3 regions of the Arsenophonus apicola genome follow, and region 3 is predicted to be linked to each of the others. Evidence: predicted binding sites of a transcription regulator. Region 3 holds the regulator's gene; each other region holds the start of a gene.
What was found. Region 3 encodes PhoB, which activates phosphate uptake and scavenging genes when phosphate is short. Its sites were predicted from a motif close to CTGTCATAAAACTGNCNNAT; they were not measured.
Positions count from the first base shown of each region.

Region 1: the regulator PhoB is predicted to act here: its motif matches at 3,140-3,159, upstream of pstS (phosphate ABC transporter substrate-binding protein PstS).
Region 2: the regulator PhoB is predicted to act here: its motif matches at 3,343-3,362, upstream of nudF (ADP-ribose diphosphatase).

Region 1 is NZ_CP084222.1:174,072-179,510, reverse strand. Features, by position in the region: gene pstB (phosphate ABC transporter ATP-binding protein PstB) at 1-15, opposite strand, end outside; gene pstA (phosphate ABC transporter permease PstA) at 54-938, opposite strand; gene pstC (phosphate ABC transporter permease PstC) at 940-1,896, opposite strand; gene pstS (phosphate ABC transporter substrate-binding protein PstS) at 1,993-3,030, opposite strand; gene envZ (two-component system sensor histidine kinase EnvZ) at 3,298-4,623, opposite strand; gene ompR (osmolarity response regulator transcription factor OmpR) at 4,620-5,339, opposite strand.
Region 2 is NZ_CP084222.1:911,177-916,615, reverse strand. Features, by position in the region: gene LDL57_RS03970 (glutathionylspermidine synthase family protein) at 1-824, opposite strand, end outside; gene LDL57_RS03965 (DUF1190 family protein) at 830-1,564, opposite strand; gene tolC (outer membrane channel protein TolC) at 1,775-3,157, opposite strand; gene nudF (ADP-ribose diphosphatase) at 3,391-4,038, shown strand; partial or broken gene cpdA (3',5'-cyclic-AMP phosphodiesterase) at 4,145-4,654, shown strand; gene tnpA (IS200/IS605 family transposase) at 4,730-5,134, opposite strand; partial or broken gene LDL57_RS03940 (RNA-guided endonuclease InsQ/TnpB family protein) at 5,193-5,439, shown strand, end outside.
Region 3 is NZ_CP084222.1:2,696,830-2,702,268, reverse strand. Features, by position in the region: gene rdgC (recombination-associated protein RdgC) at 1-227, opposite strand, end outside; gene LDL57_RS12850 (porin) at 840-2,012, shown strand; gene LDL57_RS12845 (nitroreductase family protein) at 2,278-2,886, opposite strand; gene phoB (phosphate regulon transcriptional regulator PhoB) at 3,163-3,852, shown strand; gene phoR (phosphate regulon sensor histidine kinase PhoR) at 3,878-5,185, shown strand.

The DNA of each region.
Region 1 (5,439 bases), 780 kb from region 3:
GTTTACTTTAATCATCAATTAATCTCTTAAATTTGTCATCTATTACTAAAGAACTAATATTTTTTCTTGGCAAATAATACACGCGCTAAAATATTGATTAACAATACACATAAAGTGATCAATAAAACACCTGCCCAAGCTAATTGCTGCCATTCTGAAAATGGACTCATTGCAAATTTAAATATGGTTACTGGAAGATTAGCAATCGGTTCGCTGAGGTCGGTACTCCAGAATTGATTAGAAAGTGAAGTAAACAATAAAGGCGCTGTTTCACCGGCAATTCTCGCAATGGCAAGTAATACTCCGGTAATAATTCCTGAGACAGACGCTTTTAAGGTAATGGATAAAATCATTTTCCATTTTGGTGCGCCTAAAGCATAAGCCGCCTCACGCAAATTATCTGGCACAAGTTTTAGCATATTTTCCGTGGTTCGAATAACAATTGGGATCTGTAACAATGCCAGAGCAATAACACCAGCCCAACCAGAAAAATGCTGCATTCTGGTAACAACAATCATATAAACGAATAATCCAACCACAATTGATGGCGCAGAAAGCAAAATATCATTAATGAAACGAATAATTTCCGCCAGCCAAGAACGACGCCCATATTCGGCTAAATAAATACCAGCCATAATGCCAAGTGGTGTGCCTAGCACCGTTGCCCATAAAATCAACAAACCACTACCTACAATAGCATTGGCTAATCCCCCACCGGTAGAATTTGGCGGCGGCGTCATTTCAGTAAATAAATTCCAGGACATGCCTTCTACTCCTTTGGTTAAAGTTGTAAATAAGATCCAAATTAACCAAAACAGACCAAATGCCATTGTGATCATCGAGAGCAATAGTGCAATCCGATTTTTTTGTCTTCGCCATGCCTGACGGCGTTGACGTTGTTTAATATCGATAGTTTTTGTTGTATCTGTCGTCAACATGTTAGCGCCCTTCATTTTTGGCCAAACGCATAATCATCAATTTAGAAAATGCAAGCACGATAAAGGTGATAACAAATAAAATTAAGCCTAACTCCATTAATGCAGCAGTATGTAATCCACTTTCAGCTTCAGCAAACTCATTTGCCAACGTGGAAGTAATGCTATTTCCTGGCATAAAAAGTGAAAAACTATCTAACTGATAAGTATTACCAATAATGAAAGTGACTGCCATCGTTTCCCCTAAAGCTCGTCCTAACCCTAACATTACACCACCTATTACGCCATTACGCGTATAAGGCAATACGATATGCCAGATAACTTCCCAAGTCGTACAGCCAATACCATAAGCGGATTCTTTCATCATAACTGGCGTCTGCTCGAAAACATCTCGCATTACTGAAGCAATATAAGGAATAATCATAATTGCCAGGATCACGCCGGCAGCTAAGATACCGATACCTAAAGCCGGGCCTGAAAATAATTCACCTATAATTGGTATTCCGGCCAAAACGTTAGCAACAGGCTCTTGAAAATAAGTGGCAAATAGCGGCGCAAAAACAAACAATCCCCACATGCCATAAACAATACTTGGGATGGCCGCCAATAGTTCAATCGCAATTCCTAGCGGTCGCTTTAACCAATTTGGTGATAATTCTGTTAAGAATAGCGCAATGCCAAAACTGACCGGTACCGCAATGATCAAGGCAATTAATGACGTTACTACCGTGCCATAAATGGTCACTAATGCCCCAAATTCCTGAGCAGGGACATCCCAAACCTTTGACCAAAGAAAAGAAAAACCAAATTTTTCAATACTCGGCCACGATGCAATAATCAAAGAAATAATAATTCCACTTAGCATTAATAGTGTAATTAATGCAGCTAACTTAACGAGAGCACCAAAAATAAGATCACCTTTTTTCCCCGGCGCTTTATATGTCGTTAATTTCTCAGCCATTATTTTTTCTCATTTTAATCCCCTTATATAATAAGGGGATAATCATTCATTTATATTAGAGCGCGATTTTTACTTTCTGCTGATGTCACACTCAATTCAGTATATAGGATTACCATTAGCATCCTTTATATTACTTTTCCATGCTGCCCGAATATGTGCCACAACTTCATTCGGCAATGTCGCATAATCCAAAGCCTTAGCCTGATCAGCTCCTTTGTCATATGCCCAATCAAAGAATGCTAATATGGCTTTTCCCTTCTTAATATTTTTCTGTTTTTTATGTAATAAGATAAAAGTTGCGGAAGTAATTGGCCATACATTTTTTCCCGCTTGATTGGTAAGATCTTGCGCAAACGTTTTAGTCCAATCAGCCTTTTTAGCAGCGGCGCTAAAACTATTTGCAGTTGGTGCAACCGCTTCTCCATCGGCAGAAATTAATTTGGTATACGCTAATTTATTCTGTTTAGCATAGGCATATTCTACATAACCGATTGCGCCAGGTAGACGTTGAACAAAGGCAGCAACCCCTTCATTACCTTTTCCAGCAATGCCAGTTGGCCACCTTACGGTAGAACCTGTACCTATCTTATTTTTCCAATCAGCATTCACTTTGGCAAGATAACTAGTAAAAACAAAAGTCGTTCCTGAGCCATCAGCACGTCTAACCACGGTAATATTTTGTGCTGGTAATTTTAAGCCCTGATTTAATTCAATAATTTTCGGGTCATTCCATTTTTTAATGACACCTAGATAAATGTTAGCCAATGTTTTGCCATCTAATATCAATTGTCCAGATTCAATACCGGCAATATTGACCGTTGGAACAACGCCGCCAATCACAGTTGGAAATTGAATAAGATCGGCTTGATGAAGTTTTTCATCATTTAAAGGCGCATCAGAGGCACCAAAATCAACTGTTTTAGCTATAATCTGTTTTATCCCACCGGATGAACCAATCCCCTGGTAGTTAATCTGATCACCCGTTTGTTTTTGGTAGCTATCCGCCCATTTTGCATAAACCGGTGCAGGAAATGTGGCGCCAGCTCCAGTTAGGCTAGTTGCCGCATAAGCTGACATTGTTGTCAAAGAAATTATGGTTATGACATTAACGATGATAGAACGTATCAATTTCATAATCCCTCCTATTTGGGATGAAAGAGAAACAAGTTACTCTGTTAATTGTAGCGAGTTAAAAAAATACGAGGAGAAAATAGATTAGTTAGATGACAGAAAGATGTATTATTTATGATAGTTTTATGACTGTTAAATTAATAACCAATTTATTTAAAAATATAGCCTTATAAATAGATATAATAAATTTTTAAAATCAAAGAATTATATGATTTCATAAAATATGATAAAATTTTCAGTTAAATTACGGCTAAATAAAAATTTAAATTTTTATTTTTCCATTAATGGTAAAGTTGCCCGTATAGATAATCCTCCTCGTTTACTTTTATCTATAATAATTTCACCATCATGAGCATCAATAATTCGGCGAATAATTGCTAATCCTAATCCTGTACCGCCATTACTTCTTGCTCTTTCGCCTTGCACAAAAGGTTGAAAAAGATGTTGAATACTCTCTTTTTTAATTCCTGCACCATCATCCTCAACCTGAAACCAGGCATGATCTTTTATTACACCACTACTGACTTTTACCCAACCATTGCCATAGCGAAAAGCGTTAACCAGCATATTGGTTACTGCTCGTTTAATAGCAATTACATTAGCATTAATAATAATTGGTGTTGAACTAATTTGTGTCTCAATATTAGGCAGAAAACTACTCTCAGCATTAACAGCTTCAAGTAGGACTTTGTTCAAGTCACAAAACTCCATATTCATTTCCCGACCTGTACGTATATAGTCCATGAATTGCTCAATAATAGCATCACACTCTTCAATATCTTTGTTAATTGATTCTGCGAGATATTGATCCTTTTCATTCATCATTTCTGTCGCTAACCGAATCCGTGTTAACGGCGTTCTCAAGTCATGGCTCACCCCTGCCATTAATATCGTTCTATCATTTTCCAGCATTTTTATCCCAGATGACATACGATTAAAAGCGCGGATGACATAACGTATTTCTAATGAACCTTCTTCCTTGATTGCAGGAACCATGACACCTTTTCCCATTTGCTTAGCATAATTTTCTAACACAAATAATGGCCTACTTTGATAGCGTATATAAAGCCATGTAATAGCAAAAATGGTTAAAAAAATAGCCAGGGTATAACGAAATACAACGGCGAACTGATTCTGTCCTATTTCAGTTAAAGGCAATCGTATCCATACATTTGGGGCAAGATAAGAATTTAACCATAAAAAAGGATGCTCTTTGGCGATTTCAAGACGAACATCCGCCTTGCCACCCATATATTCCGCCATCTGTTGGCTTAATTCCTCGTAATGTCTCGCCCAACGTAAGCCTTTCTCCATAGCAAGTGACTTGGTATAAAAATTAATACCCAACTCCTTATAGATTTTCTTCTTAAATGATGGAGGCATCAAAATTGCATTTCCATCTTGTAATTCGATTTTCTCTGTTAATAACGTATGCACTTCATAGGCTAAGACTTTATTGAGCTGCTGAAGACTTGGCATCACAACAAAATTAAGCACAACCAAATAGCTGGTGACTAAACTAGCAAACAGTAAAGTAACAATAACAAATAATGAACGAGAAAACGTGTTACGTCTGGAAAAACGCAATCGTTTCATGCTTTACTACCATCCGGCACAAATACATAACCCAATCCCCAAACCGTTTGAATATAACGTGGGTGAGTAGGATCATCCTCAATCATTCGACGTAGACGTGAAATCTGCACATCTATCGAACGCTCCATGGCACTATATTCACGCCCACGAGCAAGACTCATCAGTTTGTCACGAGACAGAGGCTCACGTGGATAAGAGACCAATACTTTTAAAACAGCAAACTCACCACTAGTTAATGGCATAGACTCATCATCTTGAAACATTTCCCTTGTTCCTAGATTTAATTTGAATTTACCAAACCGAATTACCGCCTCATCCTGGGCCGGTGCACCCGGCAGCTCATTTGCCTGACGTCGTAAAACGGCACGAATACGAGCCAATAATTCTCTAGGATTAAATGGCTTTGGTATATAATCATCCGCCCCAATTTCTAATCCAACAATCCTATCTACCTCTTCACCTTTTGCTGTTACCATAATAATAGGAATAGGATTATTTTGACTTCTTAAACGACGGCAAATGGATAAGCCATCTTCTCCAGGTAACATCAAATCTAGTACAATCAAATGAATAGATTCACGAGTCAAAATACGATCCATTTGCTCCGCATTAGCAGTACTACGTACCTGAAAACCTTGTTCAGTTAAATAACGCTCCAGTAAAGAGCGCAAACGCATATCATCATCCACAACAAGAATTTTATAATTTTCTTGCATTTTTTTGACTCCATAAATATTTTTAAGATCCCTATACATAGTGCCTTAATAACAAATAAGGCCATATAATAATATAACTAATTTCTATTAGTCTTTTTCA
Region 2 (5,439 bases), 1.5 Mb from region 3:
TCCCATAACATAGGTAGTAATGCCTTGTTAGAAATAATGCTTTTCCAGGCTGGCTCTAACCACTTTACTCCGGCATCGGCTAACTTAGTAGAAAAAATCTCTCTAAACATAAACTCCCAAGGATATAATTTAAACAGATTGCTAATAACTTGATTATTAGGATCGGTAAATTGTCCTTTTTCACCTAAACCAATTTGATCAACATAGAGAAATTCGGTTGCAATATTGGCTTCGTAAGCACAGTCTTGTAAGTATTGGATAGTGCCGCGATCTTCGTCACTATCTTGACAGCAGGCAAAATGTAACCAGTTAAAGCCAAATGATTCACGTAGTTGCGTAAAGCGTTCAATAAGTTGCTCTTGTATACTATTAAATTGATCAGCATTGGCTGGTAAATTGCCAGCATTGATCTGATCTTCTAACCAGATCCACTGAAAAAATGCGCTTTCATATAAAGATGTGGGTGTATCTGCATTATTTTCTAATAATTTTGCCGGTGTTTTACCATCATAAGCTAAATCTAATCGGGAATAGAGTGAAGGTTGATTAGTTTTCCATGAGTGATTAACAAATTCCCAACAATGTTTAGGGATCTGAAATTTTAACAATAATTCCTCGTTATTCACTACTTTTTCCACCACTTGCAGGCACATTTGATGTATTTCAGCGGTGGTTGCTTCAAGATCTTCCACTTGTTGCATAGTAAATTGATAATAGGCATTTTCACACCAATAAGGTTCACCGTATAAGGTGTGAAAATGAAAACCAAATTCAGTTGCCTTTTCTTTCCAATCAGGGCGTTCAGTGATGGGCATCCTTATCATCGCCATTAACCTCCCATAGAACGCTGAGAAGACGAAGTGGCACTTTGACGCTGCATGTGAGCCTGTTGTTTAACAACTGATTCGCCGAAACCACCACGAGTGATAGTGGTCGTCGTTGCCGGTTTGGGGGCAAGAGCTGATGGCGGTACAGTCATTGTTCTGCCTCCCGCTACCGCCGGTCCATAGTTTTTGCCACTGGCATCCACAAATTTTCCATTGGCCGGACTTGCAGGATTGTTTGAGCTAAACAGAGGTTGCGCTGCAGGCGCTGGGGCATTTGCACCACCACCCATTAGGCGTCCCATCATATAACCTGCCATTAATGGCATCCAGAAACTACCACTTTGTCCACTGGCTTGATTTTCTGCCAAACCGGCTTGAGCTGGAGTTTGTGTTGCAGTTTGAGCTGTAGTTTGCGTTGCAATTTGGCTGGAAGCCTGAGTACATTTTTCTTCACCAAATTCAGCCACACAATCTTCACGTGTCGCATATTTAGGTGCAGTTTTTGCTGCTTCCTGCAATGCATTTTTATAAGCAAGCGAACATTGTTCACTTTGAGCGGGGTTTTTCTGGGCACAATCCTCTGCATTAGTATATAAAGATACGCTTTCGTCGCTTTGTTCACAAGCGGACAACATAAATACCGTACTAATCGCTAAGGCGACAGGTGCTAAGCGGTAGGCGCGCCAGCTTTTACGAAAAGCATCTTGATTAATATTCTTCGTGCGCTTTATTTTCATCATCATTTACCTATCCTAAAGGTCGAAATAAAAATCGTCAAACTAGGATAGAATAGGGTAATTACGGTGGAAATTAAAGCATAAAGCTGACAGAAATATGGCTATCAATCGGATTATTTATTTTAAGTGGTAAAAATACAACTTTTCTAATTAATTTTCGCTACACTAAAAAAACCCACAATATGTGGGCATTAATAAGCGAGTATTTATTTAATGTATTTGTGGAACATTCATCGGATTAATAATTGTATCCGGTGAGGTTGATAATGTTTTGCCTAAGCTATTATTTAAACGGATCAGATCGCTTTCATTTAACGTCCCACGAGCATACTGGATTTTCAGATCGTTAATCAGATAGTCATAACGTGCATTAGCTAGATTCTGTTTTGCCTGAAAAAGGGTTGTTGTTGCGTTCAACACGTCCACGATTGTTCGCGTGCCGACTTGATAGCCTGCTTCCATCGCATCTAACGAACTTTGTGCTGAAATGACTAATTGTTGGTAAGCCTTGATGCTACTAATAGAAGATATAACATTATTGTAGGAAGAGCGTACTATTTGAATAACATTGCGATAAGTACTTTCGAGCTGTTCGCTGGCACTAATATAACCATACTGTGCTTGTTCAACGCGTGAGTTAGTTTTGCCACCGGTATATAACGGCACACTTAACGTTAGTCCGACGCTATTTTGGCCAGTATAGCTAGTATCATTTCGGTTCCATAGATGATTAGCACTACCGTGATAATGAGTGTTGTTAACGCCCGTTGATGCTTCTAATCCAAGGGTAGGTAAATGTCCTGACTGTTCATAGCGAATATTTTCTCGCGCCAAATCTTGTGACAAACGCGCGCTGAGTAAACTTAAGTTGCGCGTTTCAGCATCTTTTAATAGTTTTTCTACTCGAGCAGGTGTTTGCGTGCGGAAGTGATCAATATTTAAAACGGCTAATTGGCTGTAATAGATGCCGCTAACTTGGCGTAATTTTTCCAACGCATTTTCTAATTGATTACGGCTCGATACTTCCTGCGCCAATACGCTGTCATAATTAGCACGGGCGTTTTGTACATCAGTAATAGCCACTAATCCTACGTTAAAACGTTGGGTTGTTTGATCTAACTGGCGATAAACGGCTTTTTTCTGGGCTTCAATATAGTCTAATAAGTCAATCGCGCGTAACACGTCAAAATAAGCTGTGGCAGTATCAAGAATTAATTTTTGTTGATTAGTTTGATAAGTAACATCAGCAATACCGGCGGTTTTTTCTTGTATGTCTAACTGTTGCCATTTTGACATATCAAAGATGGTTTGGGTGAGTTTAATATTGGCGCCAAGTTGGTTGTTTTCTGTGTCTCGGTTATCACGATAACCGCTGTTATAGGTGAAATTTGCACCTAAACCTAATTGCGGCAGTAAAGGGCTTCGAGCTTCATTAATTTTTTCAAATGCTTGGTCGCGTTCTGCTAGTGATTTACGTAAATCTGGATTACTTTCTTTTGCTTTCTGATAGACTTGCAATAAATTTTCAGCTTGCCCTGTGGCACTTAGTCCCATTAGGCTAATGGTGATAAAAAGAGAGATAAATTTTTTCATTCTTATTCCTTGATTATGCAATTTATTATGCAATTTTTTGCTTTAGTTATCTCAGAAAAACATTAATACCGCTAATTTTAGCAGAATATGTCATTATTCCATGGTAGCTGTTTGTGCCATCTAGCATGTTAAATCTGGTCGATGTTACATTATTTATAAGTTAATTTCCTTAAAAAACGTTATATAAGTCTCACTTTTTTGTCAGTTAATGCATATAAATTCAGAGAGTTTTTATGAGTGATAAAAAAAATTTACCCTTCAAGTTTAGCCAAAATGATGTGGAAATTACGGCTAAGTTCGATCTTTATAGTGGTTTTTTTCGTTTTGTAGAATACCGTTTTCGACATAAGTTGTTTAACGGGGGTTGGAGCAAGGAAATTCGACGTGAAGTTTTAGAACGGGGCAATGCGGGCGTTATTTTACCTTATGATCCTTGTCTTGATAAGGTCGTGTTAGTTGAACAAGTACGGCTCCCGGCGATTGAAACTAGCAAAACACCGTGGCTATTAGAAACTATTGCTGGCATGGTAGAACAAAATGAAAACTTAGAACAGCTAGTTCGTCGTGAAGCTAAAGAAGAAGCGGGTATTACCATTTTGCGTTGTCACTATGCACTAAGTTATCTTACTAGCCCAGGCGGCACCACTGAGCGTATTTATGTACATATCGGTGAAATTGATGCATTAGCAATCAAACCCGGCACCATACATGGATTGAACAGCGAAAATGAAGATATTCGTGTCCATGTTGTTAGTCGCGAACAAGCTTATCAATGGGTGGAATTAGGGGTAATTGATAATGCGGCTACTGTAATCGCAATACAGTGGTTACAATTAAATCATCTTAGATTGAAAAACAATTGGTTGAATAACTTAAAATAACTACTTATTCATAGATATAAAAAAGAAGTGTGTATCAGCCAACAGTTATTGATAAAGTATTAATGTTAAAATAACGTATAAAGTAGGTAGAAACTAAGGAAATTGCTTGGATAGTCTGTTTAAATTAACAACAAAGCAAAAAAATTTAGTGAGGATCTTACAAATTACTGATACTCACCTTTTTGCTAATGTTGATGATACTCTACTTGGCGTCAATACTTTTGCTAGTTTTCATGCAGTGATTGATGCAATTTTAGCGCGCAATGAAAATGTTGATCTGGTTGTCGCTACCGGTGATTTGGCTCAAGATCAATCCGCCCAAGCCTATCAGCATTTTGCAGAAGGGATCAAACGGTTGGCTGCTCCTTGTGTTTGGTTGCCAGGCAATCATGATTATCAACCGGCAATGGTAGCTACTTTAGCGAAAGCAGGAATTTTACCCTCTAAACAGGTGCTAATTAATGATAATAGGCAAATCCTTATGTTGGACAGCCAAATTCAGGGTGCGGTACATGGGAAATTGTCCAATCAACAATTGTTATGGATGAAAAGCTGTTTTGATGCCTACAATGAGCGTAGTCATTTACTGATGTTACATCATCATCCTTTACCATCTTAACCTCCAAAGGGTACTCCCACCGACATAAGGTGGGAGGGGAATTTGGTCGGGCTTGAAAAGCCCGAAGAATGATCAGCCACGCTGATTTTGAATGTATTGCTTAACAACTTCCAGCGGTGCTCCCCCGCACGAACCTGCAAAGTATGATCGAGACCACAACACTGGCTTGCCGTAAGCCCCACGCAAGTCTAGAAACTCATTACGCAGACGACGAGACGTTACCGCTTTCAGCGAGTTTACTAGTACTGACAACTGCACTGTGGGCGGGTACTCGATCAGCATATGAACGTGATCGGACTCTCCGTTACTTTCCTTTAAATCAGCCCCAAAGTCGCGACACACTTCACCTGCATACTGATGAAATGCTTTGTAGTGCAAGCCACTGAGTACTTTCTTTCGGTACTTAGTCACAAAGACAAGGTGAACATGTAAAAGAAACGCTGCATGTCTTGAACGGTTGATTTTATATTTTTGCATTGAAATTAACCGGATATACGGTAAGATAGTGAGATAATTTACTACACACTGAGTAATAATGCTAATTCTAAAAGCCTACAAATTCAGACTCGAACCAACCGAAAAACAGTCGCAACGTTTGCGGCAGTTGTGCGGATGCGCTCGTTTTATCTGGAATTACGGGCTAGCAGAGACGCAACGCATTATTGAATCCGGCGGTAAACTACCGTCAGCGTTTGAACTAAATCGGATGCTCACAGAATGGAAAAAAAGCCGGAACATTCCTTTTGCAAGAAGCCTACACGGATAATCTTCAGCAGAAACTC
Region 3 (5,439 bases):
GCTGGCAGAAGCTTTTCTTCTTTTTGGACGCAAAGTAAAATTTGGTTATTAACCGTGTGTATTAGTGCTTCACTGTGAGATCCCATCGGTGAAGTCCAGCCCATTTTCATGATATCTTGGCTTGTGCATGGGCTATAAGCCAGGGTGGCAAGTTGTTTTTCAAGCTTATCTACGGATAATTTGAATTCCCGATTTAAGCGGTAGATCATTAAATTTTTAAACCACATCTCAAGGCTTCCTCGTTATTCCTTATTTAAAAATTGGGGATATGATAACGGATCACACTCTTCGACCCTAGTTTTCAATCGCTATTTTTATTGATTAAGTCAGTTTTAATCGATTTTATCCATCCGCATAGGTTATTTTTATCTTTAATAATTATTTAATTAAATGGTAAATTACATTTTTAAAATATAGGCTAATATTCTGTCATTAATTATTTTTAATGAAATTTTTATTGCTTGATACTGGTTTTTATAATCGATTAAAAAAGAGGGTAAATAATGTCTTATTTTTTTGATTAAATTATTTAATAAATTTTTAGAGGGATCTATTGCCAGAAATAGAATATAAAAATGAGATTATTTTTGCCATAAAAATAATATTTTTGCTGTATGCTTAAAGGTGATTTATTGTAAACTTACTGATTTTATAAGCTTGTTTTTTATTTATGAGGGTAGGGTTATTTTAATAAATTATTTTTAATTCATTTTATAAAATATTTTCATTTTATTATTTTATTATGATTTTTTAAATACTAAAAGCAAAGAAAATTATTTTATTATTTGAAATTGGCATTTTTCAATTATTTTGTTCAGCATAAATTAATGGGTATTTTTATGGCAAGAAAATTAAAACCCATCATAACATTTATTGCTACTTTATCTTTAGCAGAGATTTCACAGGCAACAAGTATTTATGATGATCAATATACGCGTTTTGATATTTATGGGCAAATTAGATTATTAAATAGCTGGGATACGGAAAAAAATAGAGCCATGATTGGCGATGATGGTAGTCGTATTGGTTTATTTGCCGAGCATAAGCTGCCTCATGAGGTTAAAGTATTTGGCAATATTGAATTAGGTTTAGATACGCAAAAGTCGAATAGTAATAATCCTAACAGCCAATTTGAACTCTATAATCGGGTTGGCTATGTTGGTATTTCTCATGCAGAATATGGGAAAGTACAATTTGGCCGTACTTATGTTCCTATTGATTCAGTTGCTAAATCTAATTTAGGTTATAACAATACTGGTGTGCTCTATTTTGCTGATGTACTGAGTCGAAATACCGGTATATCTTCTGGCTATGTAAAGCAAGAAAATGGCAATACCATTTATCGTGGTACTGGACGGGATATTTTTACCCTACGTTTGCCCCATACTATCTATTTAGAAACACCTTCATTTAAAGGCGTAAAGTTTGCAGGCAGTTATTCTAGACCCTCGGAAGGCAGTGGTGAGCGTGATTACAGTGATATTCTTCATGCTTACTCATTGGGTCTTTTTTATCAGAACGCTTTAGGTTTCGAACTGGCTACTGGTTGGGCTGAAGCGGTGGGTGAAAAAAACCAAACAGGAAAAAAACCGCAAGACAAAATGTTCGCATTGGGGGTCAAATATATTTTTCCTGATAAGACCGCTTCAATTGGAATTGATTATGGTCGGTTACAATCAACGAATGTAGTAGTCGCCAGGAAAACACTGACGCCAACATCGGTGACAGGGGATTGGTCAGCTCATCTCTACAGTATTGGCGCAAAATGGCACTGGCCAGAATCAGATACAGGCTTATATGCCGGTTACGGACTAAGATCAGGCGATAAAAAAACCTTTGACTATCCAAAGCAGACTTATACGTTAGGTGTAGATAAAGACTTTGCAGTAATGAAAAATAAGCAATTACTTTTATATATGGAAATGGCGTATAACCACCTTCATAGTAAAAATCAAGCTTATGAGAAAGATAATTGGTTTTTGGTTGAGACAGGTTTGCGTTTCTTTTTCTAACCAATTTCATGAAAATTCACCCTAATGAATGATAGCGATTTAGTCTATTATATAAAGGTAAAAATTATAATAACAGCCAGAATGGCTGTTATTTTTTATATTAGATTCAATGGCAAAATCACTATATTTGGCAAACCATATCTTATCAATTGTTATCTTAATGGTATAAGAAAGTCACTAAAAACGCATAGTGTTTTGCTATACTAATGCCGACTTGCTAATAGTTAGTAACGATTGGACAAAATAAATTCTGCTGCAAGTTGTGTTAATTTTCACCAAATACTTTGAAGCGAATGTTATCGTCAATATAGGTTTTTTCATTAGCCGGTTGTTTAATTGCACCAAAGACTAACTGAGCACGTAATTTCCACGAGTTTGGGATCTTCCAACTGGCATGCACTTTTTCATCAATGAGTGGATTGTAGTGTTGCAGTGATGCGCCCACTTTTTCTTGTGCTAGACTCGCCCAAACCGCATATTGTGCCATTCCGCTACTCTGTTCTGACCAAACAGGGAAGTTATCGGCATAAAGTGGGAATTTTTGCTGTAATTCTTTGATAATATTTTGTTCTTCAAAAAATAATACCGTACCTGCGCCGGCAGCAAAACTATCGATTTTTTTCTCTGTGGTAGTAAATATCTCTTTAGCAACAATTTCTTTTAGCGTTTCTTTGGTAATATTGTGCCACAGTTTTTTATGTTCATCGCCTAATAAAATAACCACCCGCGATGTTTGGGAATTAAATGAAGAAGGTGCTTCTTTAACGGCTTCTTTAACCAATTTAATAAGTCTTGCTTGAGAAATAGGTAATGAGTTATCTATATTGTAAATGGTTCTTCTTTCTTTCATCATTTCTATAAATTTGTTTGGCATTATATTCTCCTTATATTAATAAGGTCATAAATTGATTGTGCGCAGCTAGGTTATTGATAACTATAATCGGACTGACAAAAAATCATAGATAAAAAATTTAACTATATAGTTCAAAAATTCAGTTATTAATTAATTTTGTGAATTACATACCAGATCTCATCTTAAGTTTAAAAATTTGCAACTTAATAAAATTGGCGACAATAATTCATTAAATGGTTATAAATATGAAATAATAGTGCCAATTAATTTGATAATGAAATAATGATAGGATCAATCATGGTAAGACGTATTCTGGTCGTCGAAGATGAAACTGCGATCCGTGAGATGATTTGCTTTATATTAGAACAGAATGGATTTCAAACAGTTGAGGCAGATGATTATGATTCAGCAATCGCGCAGCTTATAGAGCCTTATCCTGCACTTATTTTGCTGGATTGGATGATCCCAGGTGGTTCGGGCATCCAGCTTATTGCCCATATAAAACGTGATCAACTGACGCGAAATATTCCCATTATGATGTTAACCGCTAGGGGAGAAGAAGCAGATCGGGTACGTGGTTTAGAAATAGGTGCAGATGATTATCTTACTAAACCTTTTTCACCTAAAGAGCTGATTGCTAGGGTAAACGCAATTTTACGTCGTGTTTCAGCTTTGGCTAGCGACAATGTTATCGAAATGAACGGATTGAAATTAGATCCTGCTTCTCATAGGGTAATGAGCGATACAATGTCGATAGAACTGGGACCGACAGAATATAAATTATTGTATTTTTTTATGACCCATCCAGAACGAGTTTATAATCGTGAGCAATTATTAAATTATGTATGGGGTGTGAATGTTTATATTGAGGATCGTACAGTAGATGTGCATATTCGTCGTTTACGTAAAGCACTGGCTGTGGCTGGTCATGAAAAAATGATCCAAACTGTTCGAGGTACAGGCTATCGTTTCTCTGTCCGTTATTGATTGCTGGTTATAAGGAAAAGTCGACGTGCTTGAACGTTTGTCGTGGAAAAACTTAGTGGTTGTTCTGGTTTTATTCTGCTTACCGGCATGTGGATTATCACTTTTTATTGGTCATTTATCTTGGTTGCTCGTGATTTCACTATTAGCGGCTTTATGCTGGCATAGTTATCATTTACTGAAATTATCCGATTGGCTTTGGCTTGAACGTCGTTTACTGCCACCCACCGGGAAAGGTGTTTGGGAGCCGATTTTTTATGGTATTTATCAGTTACAACAACGTAATCGTAAACGCCGGCATGAATTGGTACAGATTATTAGGCGATTTCGTAGTGGTGCAGAATCTTTACCTGATGCCGTAATCATCATGACCGCAGAAGGTAATATTGTTTGGTGTAATCGTTTAGCTGAATATTTATTAGGTTTTCGTTGGCCAGAAGATAGTGGGCAATCTATTTTCAATTTACTTCGTTATCCTGATTTCAACCGCTATTTTATTTTGGCCGACTATTCCGTGCCATTTACGATAGCGTTAAATAACGGTGCAATAGTTGAATTTCAAATTATGTCTTATGTTGATGACCAATTACTAATGGTTGCAAGAGACATAACGGAAAAGGAGAAATTGGAAAAATTACGCGGCGAATTTTTTGCTAATGCTAATCATGAGTTACGCACACCGTTGACCGTTTTGCAAGGTTACCTGGAAATCATGGATGAGCAAAACGATAGCTATCCGGCTAATAAAAAAGCCTTATGCTCAATGCGTGAACAAGTGGCACGCATGGATAGTTTAATTAAACAAATACTCCAGCTTTCCCGCATTGAAATAGCAGCGCATATTAATTTGAATGAACAGATCAATATTCCGGCAATGCTAAATATAATAAAACAGGATGTAATAAATTTAAGCTTGGCAAAGCATAAAATTATTTTTGATGTAGATAAAGAATTGCAAGTTTATGGTAATGAAGAGCAATTAAGAAGTGCTATTTCAAATCTTATTTATAATGCGATTAACCATACACCGGTTGGAACATCTATTCACATTTGTTGGCAACATGTTAAACAGGGAGCACTTTTTTCTATTCGCGATAATGGTCCGGGAATTGCTTCCACGCATTTGCCACGTTTAACGGAACGTTTTTATCGAGCAGATAAATCGCGTTCTCGCCGAATGGGCGGCGGCAGTGGATTAGGATTGGCTATTGTTAAACATGCATTAATTCATCATCATTCCCAATTAAATATTGAAAGTCAATTAGGTAAGGGGTCGGTATTTAGTTTTATTTTACCGTCTAGTTTAGTTGTGATAACAAAAAATGGACAAAATTAAATTTCATTGGCTGTATTTTAGTTAAATAAGTTTAGCAAAATAATACATTTGCATGAGTAAATGTTAGTGTTGGTTAAATTTTGTGCAAATCATATAACGTATATTGAGTAAACACTAAAACCAATCACTAAATAAAAAATTTATTTCAGATTTTTATTCTGCTTTTTCGATTTACTATTGCCTTTTATCATTATAAAAGTTTTACTTGTAGTCTGTTATTGGCGTATTTTTCTGTTTTTATCAAATTTATCAGA